Regions from separate parts of the Absicoccus intestinalis genome, predicted to be linked through region 2. Evidence: predicted binding sites of a transcription regulator. Region 2 holds the regulator's gene; each other region holds the start of a gene.
What was found. Region 2 encodes HrcA, which represses chaperone genes, less so after heat shock. Its sites were predicted from a motif close to TTTTAGCACTNNNNNNNNNNNAGTGCTAAAA; they were not measured.
Positions count from the first base shown of each region.

Region 1 (3,220 bases), on a different contig from region 2:
GGATTGGAAGTTGCTATCCAAATTGTTTTCATATATATCACCAAAAATCATTATAAAAAAAAGAAGAACTCATTTCAATGAGTCCTTCTGGAATCGATTAATACATGGCTGGAGCAGCTGGTGCTGGTTGTTCTGGTTCTGGAATCTTAGCCACACCGGCTTCTGTAGTAATGAACAAAGCAGAAATACTTGTTGAATTGATCAAAGCATTACGAGTTACTTTGGCAGGATCAATGATACCTGCATCAAACATATTTACCCATTCACCGGCTTTGGCATCAAAACCAATACCCGTATCTTGTGTCTTTTGTTTTTCAACAATATCTTCACTATTAAATCCGGCATTATCAGCAATTTGTGCCAATGGCGATAACAAAGCGTCAAATACTAATTTAATACCTTTTTGTACATCCACTACATCGGAATGCACCTTATCTTTCAAGGCAACATAAGCATTGACAAGGCAAGCGCCACCACCAACAACAATACCTTCACTAACAGCTGCACGAGTAGAGTTCAATGCATCTTCAATACGTAATTTCTTTTCTTTCAATTCCGTTTCAGTAGCCGCACCGACTTTGATGACTGCCACACCATTGGATAATTTACCTAAACGTTCAGACATACGTTTCTTATCATATTCGCTCTTGGTATTTTCAATTTGTGCTTCAATTTCTTTTACACGATCAGCTACTTTTGCTTTATCGCCAGCACCACCAATCATCGTTGTACTGTCTTTCTTAACAATCAAACGCTTTACGGTACCAAGATCAGATAATTGCATATCTTTTAGATCCATATCTAGATCTTTCGAATAGAATGTTGCACCTGTTAAGATGGCAATATCTTCCAATTGCGCTTTTTGGTTATCACCAAATCCAGGCGCCTTCGTTGCAACGACGTTAAATGTTCCACGTAATTTATTTAATGCCAATGTAGATACAACTTCATTTTCCAGATCATCCGCAATGATCAATAAACTACGATTGGATTGTACGATTTGCTCCAACAAAGGTAAGATTTCTTGGACATTGTTGATCTTTTGATCCGTAACCAAAACATATGGATTTTCCATAACACATTCCATTTTTTCACGATCAGAAACCATATATGGAGAAACATAGCCCTTGTCATATTCCATACCTTCACTGATTTCTAATGTTGTTTCAAAACTATTGGAATCATCCGTAGAGATAACACCATCACGACCTACCTTTTCCATGGCTTGGGCAATGATCTTACCAATTTCTTCATTACCACTCGAAATGGTAGCTACGCTCTCAATATCTTTAGAAGATTCTACCTTCTTTGAATGTTCCAAAATATATTCACTAATAGCTTTTGATGCTTTCTCAATACCTTCACGCATCAATACAGGGTTTGCACCACGTTCTACCGCACGTAAACCATTTTCAATCATGCTTTGCGCCAAAATGGTTGCTGTTGTTGTACCATCACCAGCCGTATCATTGGTTTTATTGGCTACTTCATAAACCAATTTTGCACCCATATTTTCAAATGGATCTTCCAATTCAATTTCTTTGGCAATACTTACACCATCATTCGTGATCAATGGGCTGCCATATTCTCTTTCCAAGACCACGTTACGTCCTTTAGGACCTAATGTAACACGTACTGCATTCGCTAAGGTATTCACTCCATTGAGCATTGCTTCACGAGCATCTTTTGAAAAACGTACTTCTTTTGCCATAACTATTCCTCCTATATATTATCGATTTACTGCAATGATATCTTCATCTTTGATCACTACATATTCTTCGTCATCAATTTTGATATTTGTTCCGGCATATTCTTTAAATAATACTTTATCGCCCTTGGCATAATCTGGCTTTTCGACTCCAGTTCCAATTTCTTCAACGATCGCAAATTTTGATTTTTCTTTGCCACTCGTCAAGATAATTCCACTTGCGGTCGTCTTTTCTTCTTTTTCTTTTTTCAATAAAACAAAATCATGTAAAGGTTTAATCATACTAGCATCCTCCTTTTTAGCACTTGTCTATTTCAATTGCTAACTGTAGTATATCACAACATTTAGCACTGTCAACATCAAAGTGCTTAAAAAATCAGATCCATATCTATGGATCTGATCTTGCCTATTCAGCTTTAAATAATTCTTTAGTATCCACTTCGGAAACAAAACGTTGAATGGCATCTTCCAATGAAACTGTTTCTGATTTACGAGAACCACTCTTTCGAATCGTTACCGTATTTTCAGCCATTTCGCCATCACCAACAACCAATTGATAATTAATATGCTTGATTTGTGCTTCACGAACACGATAACCTAATTTTTCATTACGATCATCTAGATCAACACGCAATCCTTTTGCCTGCAATGCTTCTTGTACTTGTTTCGCATAGACCAAATGTTTTTCCTGATGAACAGGAATGACAACCAATTGATGAGGAGCCATCCACAATGGGAAATGACCAGCAAAATGTTCGGTCAAAATACCAATGAAACGTTCAAAAGAACCAAAGACAACACGATGCAACATGATTGGTGTCTTACGAGATCCATCTTTATCCACATAGACAGCGCCAAAACGACCTGGTAAATTCATATCCAATTGAACCGTACCACATTGCCAAATACGTCCCAAACTATCCTTGATATGGAAATCCAATTTTGGACCATAGAAAGCACCATCGCCTGGATTTACAACAAAATCTTTTCCAGCTTTACGGCACGCCTCAGCCAAAGCTTTTTCACTCTTTTCCCAAACATCCAATTCACCAATATAGCTTTCTGGACGAGTAGACAATTCAATATTGTATGTCAATCCTAAAACACTATAAATACGATCAATCAGGGCAATGATACGTCCTACTTCATCTTCAATTTGATCGACAGTCACAAAAATATGTGAATCATCTTGGGTAAATTCACGAACGCGGAACAATCCGTTTAATGCACCAGAAGCTTCATTTCGATGCACAAGTCCTTCTTCAGCTAATCGAAGGGGTAAATCTTTGTAAGAATGCAAAGAATTGTTATAGACCAACACAGCGCCTGGGCAATTCATTGGTTTGATCGCAAATTCACGATTTTCTACTTTTGAAGTATACATATTTTGTTTATAGTGTCCCCAATGTCCAGAGGTTTCCCATAATTCTTTAGACATCATGATAGGTGTACGAACAAATTGATATCCTTCTTTGACATGTTCTTCATGCCAATATTCTTCCAATTGTCTTT
Region 1 covers NZ_JALBUS010000004.1:21,570-24,789, forward strand. The annotation lists gene rdgB (RdgB/HAM1 family non-canonical purine NTP pyrophosphatase) at 1-32, opposite strand, end outside; gene groL (chaperonin GroEL) at 98-1,711, opposite strand; gene MOZ64_RS03260 (co-chaperone GroES) at 1,730-1,990, opposite strand; gene thrS (threonine--tRNA ligase) at 2,115-3,220, opposite strand, start outside.
Region 1: the regulator HrcA is predicted to act here: its motif matches at 2,051-2,081, upstream of MOZ64_RS03260 (co-chaperone GroES).

Region 2 (3,220 bases):
CGATCATGGAAAATATTCGTTATGGTCGTTTGGATGCCACGGATGAAGAAGTCATGGCCGCGGCCAAAGCCGCTCATGCCGATGAATTCATCATGCAACAGCCGGATGGCTATCAAACCGTATTGGATGAAGAGTCCAGCAATATCTCACAAGGACAGAAACAATTGTTGACCATTGCGCGGGCAATATTGGCTGATCATAAGATCTTGATCTTGGATGAAGCCACTTCCAGTGTGGATACACGAACGGAGGGATTGATCCAAAAAGCGATGGACCATTTGATGGAAGGTCGAACGAGTTTTGTGATTGCACATCGTCTATCTACGATCAAAGATGCCGATACGATCTTGGTCATCAATAATGGAGATATCGTTGAACAAGGAAATCATGAAGAGTTGTTGAAAAAGAATGGTTTCTATGCGAAATTGTACAATAGTCAATTTGAACAAGTGACATAAAGAGGGAAAATCATTCTCTCTTTTTTTTATCAACTTTTTAGCACTTTTTAGTTGACGGTGCTAATTATTGTGATATACTGTTAGCAGACGTGGAATAAGAGTGCTAGAAAGGAGTCCCTTCATGGAGTTGACACAACGACAAAAAGTTATATTTAAAACCATTGTTGAAGAGTTTACTCGATGTGCAGAACCCATTGGTTCGAAGACGTTGATGGAGCTACTGGATTTTCCTGTTTCTTCAGCCACCATTCGAAATGAAATGGCTAAATTGGAGAAATATGGATTATTGGAAAAGACCCATACTTCAAGTGGTCGAGTTCCTTCACAATTGGGATATCGATATTATGTCGAGCATTTGATGGTCACGGATCTGGATATGCCAACGAAAGTGTCCCTCCAACAAGTATTTTCGGAAAGACAATTTTCATTGGATGAAATGGTTCAGAAAAGTTGTGATGTCCTTAGCGACATGACCAATCTTACGAGTATCGTATTGGGACCGGATAGTTCGCAACAAACCTTACAAAATGTGCAATTGATTCCCATCAATGCACGAAGTGCAGTGGCGATCATCGTGACGGATACGGGTCATATTGAAAATAAGATGTTTCAATTTGATGAAGATGTTTCCGTTAATGATATGAAAACCTGTTGCGATATCTTCAATGACCAATTAAAAGATACGCCCATCAATCAAGTGATATCGAAAATGGAAGAAATCAAGCCATTGATGAGTGCTAAAATTGTTCGAAGTGAAGTTTTATTTGAAGCTTTTGTGACTGCGTTTATGAAATTTGCGACGGAGAAAGTTGCGGTATCTGGTCGAAGCAACATGTTGTATCAACCAGAATTTAGTGATATTTCAAAATTGAAGCAATTGATGAAAATTTTGGAAAATAGTGATCTGTTTCAGAAATGGACGGATCAAGAAGGAAATATTGCCATTCATGTAGGTGAGCGAAATGAAGTCTTACAGATTGGCGATGTCTCGGTGGTATCCACCAAATTTCATGTGAAGAATGACGAAGAGGGGCAACTGATGGTCGTGGGACCCAATCGAATGCAATATTCGAAAGTGGTTGCGCTAATGGATTATATGAGCGATGTAATTGAAGATGTGTTTACGGAAGGAGGCTTTTCCGATGGATCAGGAAACGAAAAAGACAAATGACGAAGAGGTCAAAGCGGAAGATGTCAAATCACCGAAAGATACGAAAGAGCAAGTAGAAAAGAAATCGGTCAAAGACAAAGTAAAAGAAAAGATCAACAAGGTGGATCCAAGAGATGAAAAGATCAAAGAATTGGAAGCTGCGTTGAAACAAGCAAAAAATGATCGTGCTCGTGCGTATGCGGATGCGGAAAATATGAAAAAGCGTCTACAAAAAGAAGCGGATAATGCGAAGAAATATCGTTTTCAACAAGCTGGTTTAGAGCTATTACCAATTGTGGACAATATGGGAATGGCCATCAAGGTGGATTCAGAAAATGAAGAACTTACAAACTATGTAAAGGGATTCGAAATGATCTACCAGCAGTTGCAGCGTGTGTTGGAAAACGAAGGCGTGAAAGAAATTGATGCCGAAGGAAAACCATTTGATCACAATACCATGCAGGCTTTGATGCAAGAAAAGAAAGAAGATACCGAGCCAGGTATGGTCATTGAAGTGATGCAAAAGGGTTATATGTTAAAAGATCGCATTTTGCGACCTGCACTTGTGAAAGTAAGCGAATAAAGGAGGAATTGATTATGTCGAAAATTATTGGTATTGACTTAGGTACAACAAATAGTTGTGTTGCAGTAATGGAAGGTAAAGAGCCAAAAGTAATTCCAAACCCTGAAGGTAATCGGACAACGCCAAGTGTTGTTGCTTTTAAGGATGGCGAAAAGATCATTGGTGATGCGGCTAAGCGTCAAGCTGTCACAAATAAAAATACGATTTCTTCCATCAAACGTTTGATGGGTACAAGCCAGAAAGTCGAAGCGGAAGGAAAGAAATATACACCAGAAGAAATTTCTGCAATGATCCTGCAATATTTGAAAGGATATGCCGAAGATTATTTAGGTGAAAAAGTAACAGAAGCTGTTATTACCGTTCCTGCTTACTTTAATGATGCGCAACGTCAAGCAACAAAAGATGCTGGTAAAATTGCTGGTTTGGATGTAAAACGTATCATCAACGAACCAACAGCTGCTGCATTGGCTTATGGTATTGATAAAACAGATAAAGAACAAAAAGTATTGATCTATGACTTAGGTGGAGGTACATTTGATGTTTCCATCTTGGATCTAGCCGATGGTACATTTGAAGTATTGTCTACCAATGGGGATACCCATCTGGGTGGAGATGATTTTGATAACGTTTTGGTAGATTGGATGGCTGAAGATTTCAAGAAACAAAATGGTATTGATTTGAAGAACGATCCAATGGCTTTACAACGTTTAAAAGAAGCTGCTGAAAAAGCTAAGAAAGATTTGTCTGGTGTCATGCAGACACAAATTTCATTGCCATTTATCTCTGCAGGTCCTGCTGGTCCATTGCATTTGGATATGACGTTGACACGTGCACGTTTTGATGAAATGACAAAGTTTTTGGTTGATCGTACGATGCAACCAATCCGTAATGCATTGAATGATGCCAATATGAGCCCTAGTGACTTGGATCAAGTTTTGTTAGTTGGTGGTTCGACTCGTATCCCAGCGGTACAAGAAGCCGTTGCTCGTGAATTAGGTAAACAACCAAACCACAGTGTCAACCCAGATG
Region 2 covers NZ_JALBUS010000002.1:136,610-139,829, reverse strand. The annotation lists gene MOZ64_RS01920 (ABC transporter ATP-binding protein) at 1-458, shown strand, start outside; gene hrcA (heat-inducible transcriptional repressor HrcA) at 580-1,629, shown strand; gene grpE (nucleotide exchange factor GrpE) at 1,601-2,191, shown strand; gene dnaK (molecular chaperone DnaK) at 2,206-3,220, shown strand, end outside.

Region 3 (3,220 bases), on a different contig from region 2:
AACATCAGCAACTTCTTTGACCTTATCTTTATCCGTTTCATATAAATGTTTTAACGTGGTAAAGATGGGATGGTTTGGATTTAATTCTAAAATACGTTCGGCTTTCATACCACCCATTGGACCACTGCCTTCTGGTGCATTCGCAAAGACTTTTTCCATTTCAAAAGAAACACCTTCACCGGCACTCAAACAAACTGGATCATCACTCAATTTATTGGATACTTTGACATCTACAACTCGATCTTTCAAGCTCTCTTTCATGAAATCCAACAACTCTTTATTATCTTGGGCAGTTTGTTCCAATTCTTTCTTTTCATCTTCGGAATCTAGATCCAAATCGCCTTGGGTTGCATTCTTAAATGTCTTTTCACGGAAAGTCTGCAACGTTTGCATGACGAATTCATCCACATCATCCAACAAATAGATGACTTCGTATCCTTTATTTTTCAAAGTCTGTACGATTGGCATTTTATCGATCAATGTCATATCCGAACCCGAAACATAATAAATCGATTTCTGATCTTCTTTCATACGATCGACATATTCATTTAAAGTAGCCAATTTTTGTTCATGACTGGTATAGAACATCAATAAATTTTCAAGTTTATCTTTGTCCATGCCCCAGTTGTTGTACACACCAAATTTAATATTCAAACCAAAGTTATTCCAGAACTTTTCATATTCATCACGTTCTTTGCTCATCATCGCATTCAATTCGGATAACACTTTCTTCTCGATACGTTTGGCAATCAATTTCAATTGATTATCATGTTGCAACATCTCACGAGAAATATTCAAGGAAAGATCTTGACTATCCACCAATCCTTTCACAAATCGCAAGTAATCTGGTAATAATTCTTCGGCATGATCCATGATGAATACACCGCGACTATACAGCTGCAAACCTTTCTTATAATCTTGTTGATAGAAGCCCATCGGTACTCGACCGGGTATATACAACAAAGCCGTAAAGCTAACATTTCCTTCTACACTAAAATGAATGACACGTTGTGGATCTTGGAAATCTTGGAAATGATCCTTATAAAATTGATCGTATTCCTCCTTCGTGATCTGGGATTTTTGACGCTTCCACAAAGGAACCATGGAATTCAATGTCTTGTCTTCTACAACCGTTTCGTATTCCGGTTTTTCTTGATCTTTCGTTTCCTCTTTGACCTTTTGTGTCTCCACTTCCATCTTGATTGGATAACGAATGTAGTCCGAATACTTCTTGACTAGATTTTCCAAGGTATATGTTTCCAAATATTGTGAATAATCTTCATCATCGGTATCTTCTTTTAGGGCTAAAATGATGGTTGTACCTCGATCTTCTTTATCACTTTCGGTAATAAAGTAACCATCATCCCCTTGGCTGACCCATTTATAAGCCGTATCTGCTCCATCTTTTTTCGAAACGACGGTTACCGATTTGGCCACCATGAAAGCTGAATAAAAACCAACACCAAATTGACCAATGATATCTACATCCGCATCGGTATTCTCTTCTTTCTTTTCCATTTGTTCCTTAAAAGCCAAAGAACCCGATTTTGCGATCGTACCCAAGTTTTCTTCCAATTCATCGGCATCCATACCAATACCATTATCGGAAATGGTCAATGTACGATTTTCTTTATCTGGATCTAAGCGAATTTCAAATGTGGATGTATCCACATGTCCAGCATGTTTAAAATAATATTTATCGATCGCATCACTCGCATTGGAAATCAACTCACGTAAAAAGATTTCTTTATGCGTGTAAATCGAATTGATCATTAAATCCAAAAGACGTTTTGATTCTGATTTAAACTGTTTTTTTCTTGGCATACTCACCACTCCTTTTTAGCACTCCTTGTGTCTACCTGCTAATCATACAACGCATTGTTAGCACTGTCAAGGAATGAGTGATAAAAAAGAAGTGGAATATCCACTCCTCATTCTTCAATAGGTATTTGTTGGTTAATACATGAGAGAACACGTACAAAGGCAGATAAATCTTCTGTGGAACAATTGCGAATGGCTTTTCTAATCAAATCTTCTTCCAATGGAAAATATTTAACCATAATTTCATGTGCTTCATCGGTCAAACTAACATATACATTGCGACGATCCGTGTCGGAATGTACCCGTTTTACCCAATTTCGTTTTTCATAATTCGTGATCAATTGACTGACAGCCGATGGACTAATTTCCAAATAATTGGCCAATTTTGATGGTTGCACTTGATGCATTGGATTTTCTGCATAGATATAATGAAAGATCATATAATCTCGTAACGTCATATGATTCATTCGTTTCAGAGATTGAAAAAAATATACATCTTGTAACTTAAAATACACTTTAATCGTTTCAAAAGCTTTCCGTGCTGCTTCCGTATTTTCCATTTGTTTTTCCTCATACTTTCCAAATAAAATCACCCCCAATGCTTTGGTTTCCCAAAGCAGAAGATCATTTTCCTTTTTTTCCTCTTTTATTCACTAACTCAAACAATAAAATTCATTATACTAGAATGAGGATGCGCTCTTTTCACGCAAGATTTTTGTGGCCAACGTCCAATTGGCTTCCGATTGCTTTTGCGTACATCCTTCATAAGCACCCAAATAGGCAGTAAATCCCAAATGGGAATACATCGCAATGGCCCCATAACTATTGGTTTGCGTAGCCAGATATAAAGGATATTTTCCCGGTGTCGCATCGTATTTCATAATTAATTTAGAAACCATGCTCGACCCAATTTTATGATGCTGATGCACTTGAGATACCGCCACGTAATGAATGCGCAAACGATCCATGCCAAAATGATGTCCTGGCCATAAACCCGCACTGCCAACCAATTGGCCTTCTTTATCACAGACAAATAAGAAATTGTCTTTGAAATGGGGATGAGATGCCATTTCATGAAAAGTTTGTTTGGCTTTTTCAAACGTGTCAAATACACCCAAGTCCAATTGTAGTTGGGCCCATGCATTTTCAAAGGTAGGCTGGTAGACAACATATTGATAAGCTGGATCCAATGGCACTTCATGTGTGCAAACTTTTCGTCCAATGATCATCAATAAAGATCGATATTCTACATTTTTATCTACAATTGTCATTTTTATCACCAATAATAGTATATCATGGAAACAGGAGGATTTTATCATGACACTCACAAAACAGTCACTCGCAAAATATTTTGATCATACGTTTTTAAAAGCCTATGCGACTGAAGACGACCTTCGTA
Region 3 covers NZ_JALBUS010000005.1:82,323-85,542, forward strand. The annotation lists gene htpG (molecular chaperone HtpG) at 1-1,824, opposite strand, end outside; gene MOZ64_RS04700 (MarR family winged helix-turn-helix transcriptional regulator) at 1,932-2,381, opposite strand; gene MOZ64_RS04705 (GNAT family N-acetyltransferase) at 2,502-3,092, opposite strand; gene deoC (deoxyribose-phosphate aldolase) at 3,139-3,220, shown strand, end outside.
Region 3: the regulator HrcA is predicted to act here: its motif matches at 1,880-1,910, upstream of htpG (molecular chaperone HtpG).

Region 4 (3,220 bases), on a different contig from region 2:
GAACGCATAGCATCTCGTTGCGCCTTCAATTGACCCAATTCCTCTTCAATTTCATCACGACGTTCGATGGCTTTTTTATCCGTTTCTTTCTGCAGTGATGTCTTTTCAATTTGCAGCTGTAAGATCTTACGCTCTAACTCATCCAACTCTTGTGGCATACTTTCCATTTCTACCTTCAAAGTTGCACAAGCCTCATCCACTAAATCGATGGCTTTATCTGGTAAGAAACGATCGGTAATATAACGATCCGATAATGTAGCTGCACTGATCAATGCTTCATCTTTAATTTTAACACCATGGAAACTTTCAAAACGATCTTTCAAACCACGTAAGATACTAATGGTATCTTGAACACTTGGTTCTTGTACCATGACACGTTGGAAACGACGTTCCAAAGCCGCATCTTTTTCAATATATTTCCGATATTCATCAAATGTTGTCGCACCAATACAATGCAACTCACCACGTGCTAACATGGGTTTCAACAAATTGGCTGCATCCATAGAACCTTCTGTTTTACCAGCGCCTACTAAATTGTGAATCTCATCAATAAATAATAGGATCTGACCATTGCTCTTTTTCACTTCATCCAAAATGGATTTTAATCGTTCCTCAAATTCGCCACGATATTTAGCACCTGCAATCAATGATCCCATATCCAATTCGATCAATCGTTTATCTTTTAAAGATTCGGGTACGTCCCCTTTCATGATACGCCAAGCCAATCCTTCAACAACAGCGGTCTTACCTACACCCGGCTCACCAATCAAAACTGGATTATTTTTTGTCTTACGCGACAAGATCTGCATCACTCGACGAATCTCATCATCACGACCAATAATAGGATCGATCTTTCCATCACGAACTTCTTGTACCAGATCACGGCCATATTTCTTTAAAGCTTCGACATTATCTTCGGCATTCGGTGAATCATATTTTTTACCATTTCGACGTTGCAGTTCTGCTTCTTGACAAGCCTTTTCATTCAAATGAAATTCACGCACTAATCGTTTTGAAATATACGATTCATTAAACATCAAAGCTAGCCAAACACTCGCCACCGACAAATAGGTCTCATCATGTGCGTTTGCCCATTTTTCAGCCTTGTCCAAAGATCTTTGAACCGTCGTTGAAAAATTAAGATTCTGTGTCGGACTTGACGCAATATGACCTTCTTCTTCACCGATGATTTCTAACGCTCTATTTTTATCGATACCGACACGCTCAAACAAGCCATCTAGAATATCATCTTTAAAAATAGCGGCTAATAAATCAATCGTATCCACGCTTGGATGTTGTTTGGATTGAGCATCATTCGCAGCATCCATCAATACTTTCTGTAATCTCTCTGACATATGTTCATAATCCATAGGGCACACCTCCTTTAGCGCTCTACTTATCCAACTGCTAATTGTAGTATAGCACAATAGTTAGCACTGTCAATATAAAAGTGCTAATTTTTTATATTTTATTTCTATCCCCATTATGGACATTTTAAACAAAAAAGCCTACACTAAAAAAAGTAAAGAAATGAGGTTAAAAAATGAAAAAAGCAAAACAGCTCATGGATTCAGTATACTGGGTTGGCGCCCGTGATATCACCAATCGTTATTTTCACGGTGAACTCTATCCTATTGATGAAGGTTGTACGTATAATGCTTATTTGATCGTGGATGACCAAGTTACACTAATTGACACGGTCGAAGAAGAATTTAGTCAAGATTGTTTAGAACGCATTCAATCTGTATTAGGTGATCGACCTATTGATAATATCATCATGCAACATGCAGAACCCGATCATTCCGGTGGCTTATTGGAAATCAAAGCAATTTATCCAAATGCCAAAGTATATGCATCGGTTGGTGGTGTACGCAATATCAAAGCCCAATTTCCAATCGACTTTGAAATTGAAGCATTGAAAACAAACGACACCATGACAACGGGAAACTATCATTTCCAATTTGTTGAAATGCAAATGATCCACTGGCCAGATAATATGTTGACCTATTGTCCTGAACTAAAAACCGTCTTCTCTAATGATGCTTTCGGCCAACACATTGTCAATTATCAATTGACCGATGAAAACTTAGATCGATCCTTCTGTCTTGATAAAGCCAAGGAATACTTCGCAAATATCGTGCTTCCTTATACTGCGCAAGTCAATGCTAAGCTCAACTTTATCAACAATTTACATTTAGAAATTGAAACCATCATGCCAGCACATGGTATCATCTGGAAACAATATGTACCTGATATTCTAACCGCTTATGGAGACTTTGCACATTTAAAACCATCCAATAAAGTGGTCATTGTGTATCAATCGGTATGGAAGCATACCCAACAAATGGCAGAAGCATTAGCCGAAGGATTTGGCGATGCCGGCATGGATGTAAAAATCTATCCATTAGCGGATACGAAATCGACGATCATTTTTAAAGAAATCGTGGATGCCAAATTGATTTGTGTTGGTTCAGGCACATATAATAACGATATTTCTTATAGTGTTGGTGCATTCTTAACTCACCTTCGTGCGGCTAAATTAAAAGGTAAAAAAGGATTAGGCTTTGGTGCCTTTGGTTGGTTCCCAAAAGTACCTTCTCAAATTGATCAAGCCTTAACGGACGCTGGATTAGAAAGTGTACACGATGCGATATCCCATGTATTTAGTCCAGATACAACCGATCTAGAAAATTACTACAATATTGCACAAGAAATCGCAAAAGAATTATAGATCCAATCAAGTAGCATCTTTCAAAAGGAACATGCTACTTTTTTTCAGGACTGGATTCTGCCATAATAAACAAAAAAGGAGAACATGGATGAACGAAACCAAAACAAAGTGGCCAGGCCCACCTGGTTTAATTCCAGTGACAAGTGGCCGAGCCGATGATGCCAATCAAATCAATCGCCACTATTTGGATCGATTGATGGTTGAAATGCGCGTTATCGATGCCAGAATACCCGATTTACATACAGAAATATTCGGAAAGTTATACGACAGTCCGATAATGATGCCTGCTTTTTCTCACTTAAATAAAGCAGGCATACAAGATCGTCAACCCATGGAAGAATACGCCAAAGCAGCCACCATTCTAAACATCGTAAATTGGGTAGGCATGGAAAGTGATGAGGAATATGAAAACATCGCAAAATATGCACCCGGATCCATTCGTATCATCAAGCCCTTTGCCGATCATCATCGCATTCGGTCCGAAATACA
Region 4 covers NZ_JALBUS010000014.1:47,638-50,857, reverse strand. The annotation lists gene MOZ64_RS08880 (ATP-dependent Clp protease ATP-binding subunit) at 1-1,370, opposite strand, end outside; gene MOZ64_RS08875 (FprA family A-type flavoprotein) at 1,544-2,731, shown strand; gene MOZ64_RS08870 (alpha-hydroxy-acid oxidizing protein) at 2,820-3,220, shown strand, end outside.
Region 4: the regulator HrcA is predicted to act here: its motif matches at 1,429-1,459, upstream of MOZ64_RS08880 (ATP-dependent Clp protease ATP-binding subunit).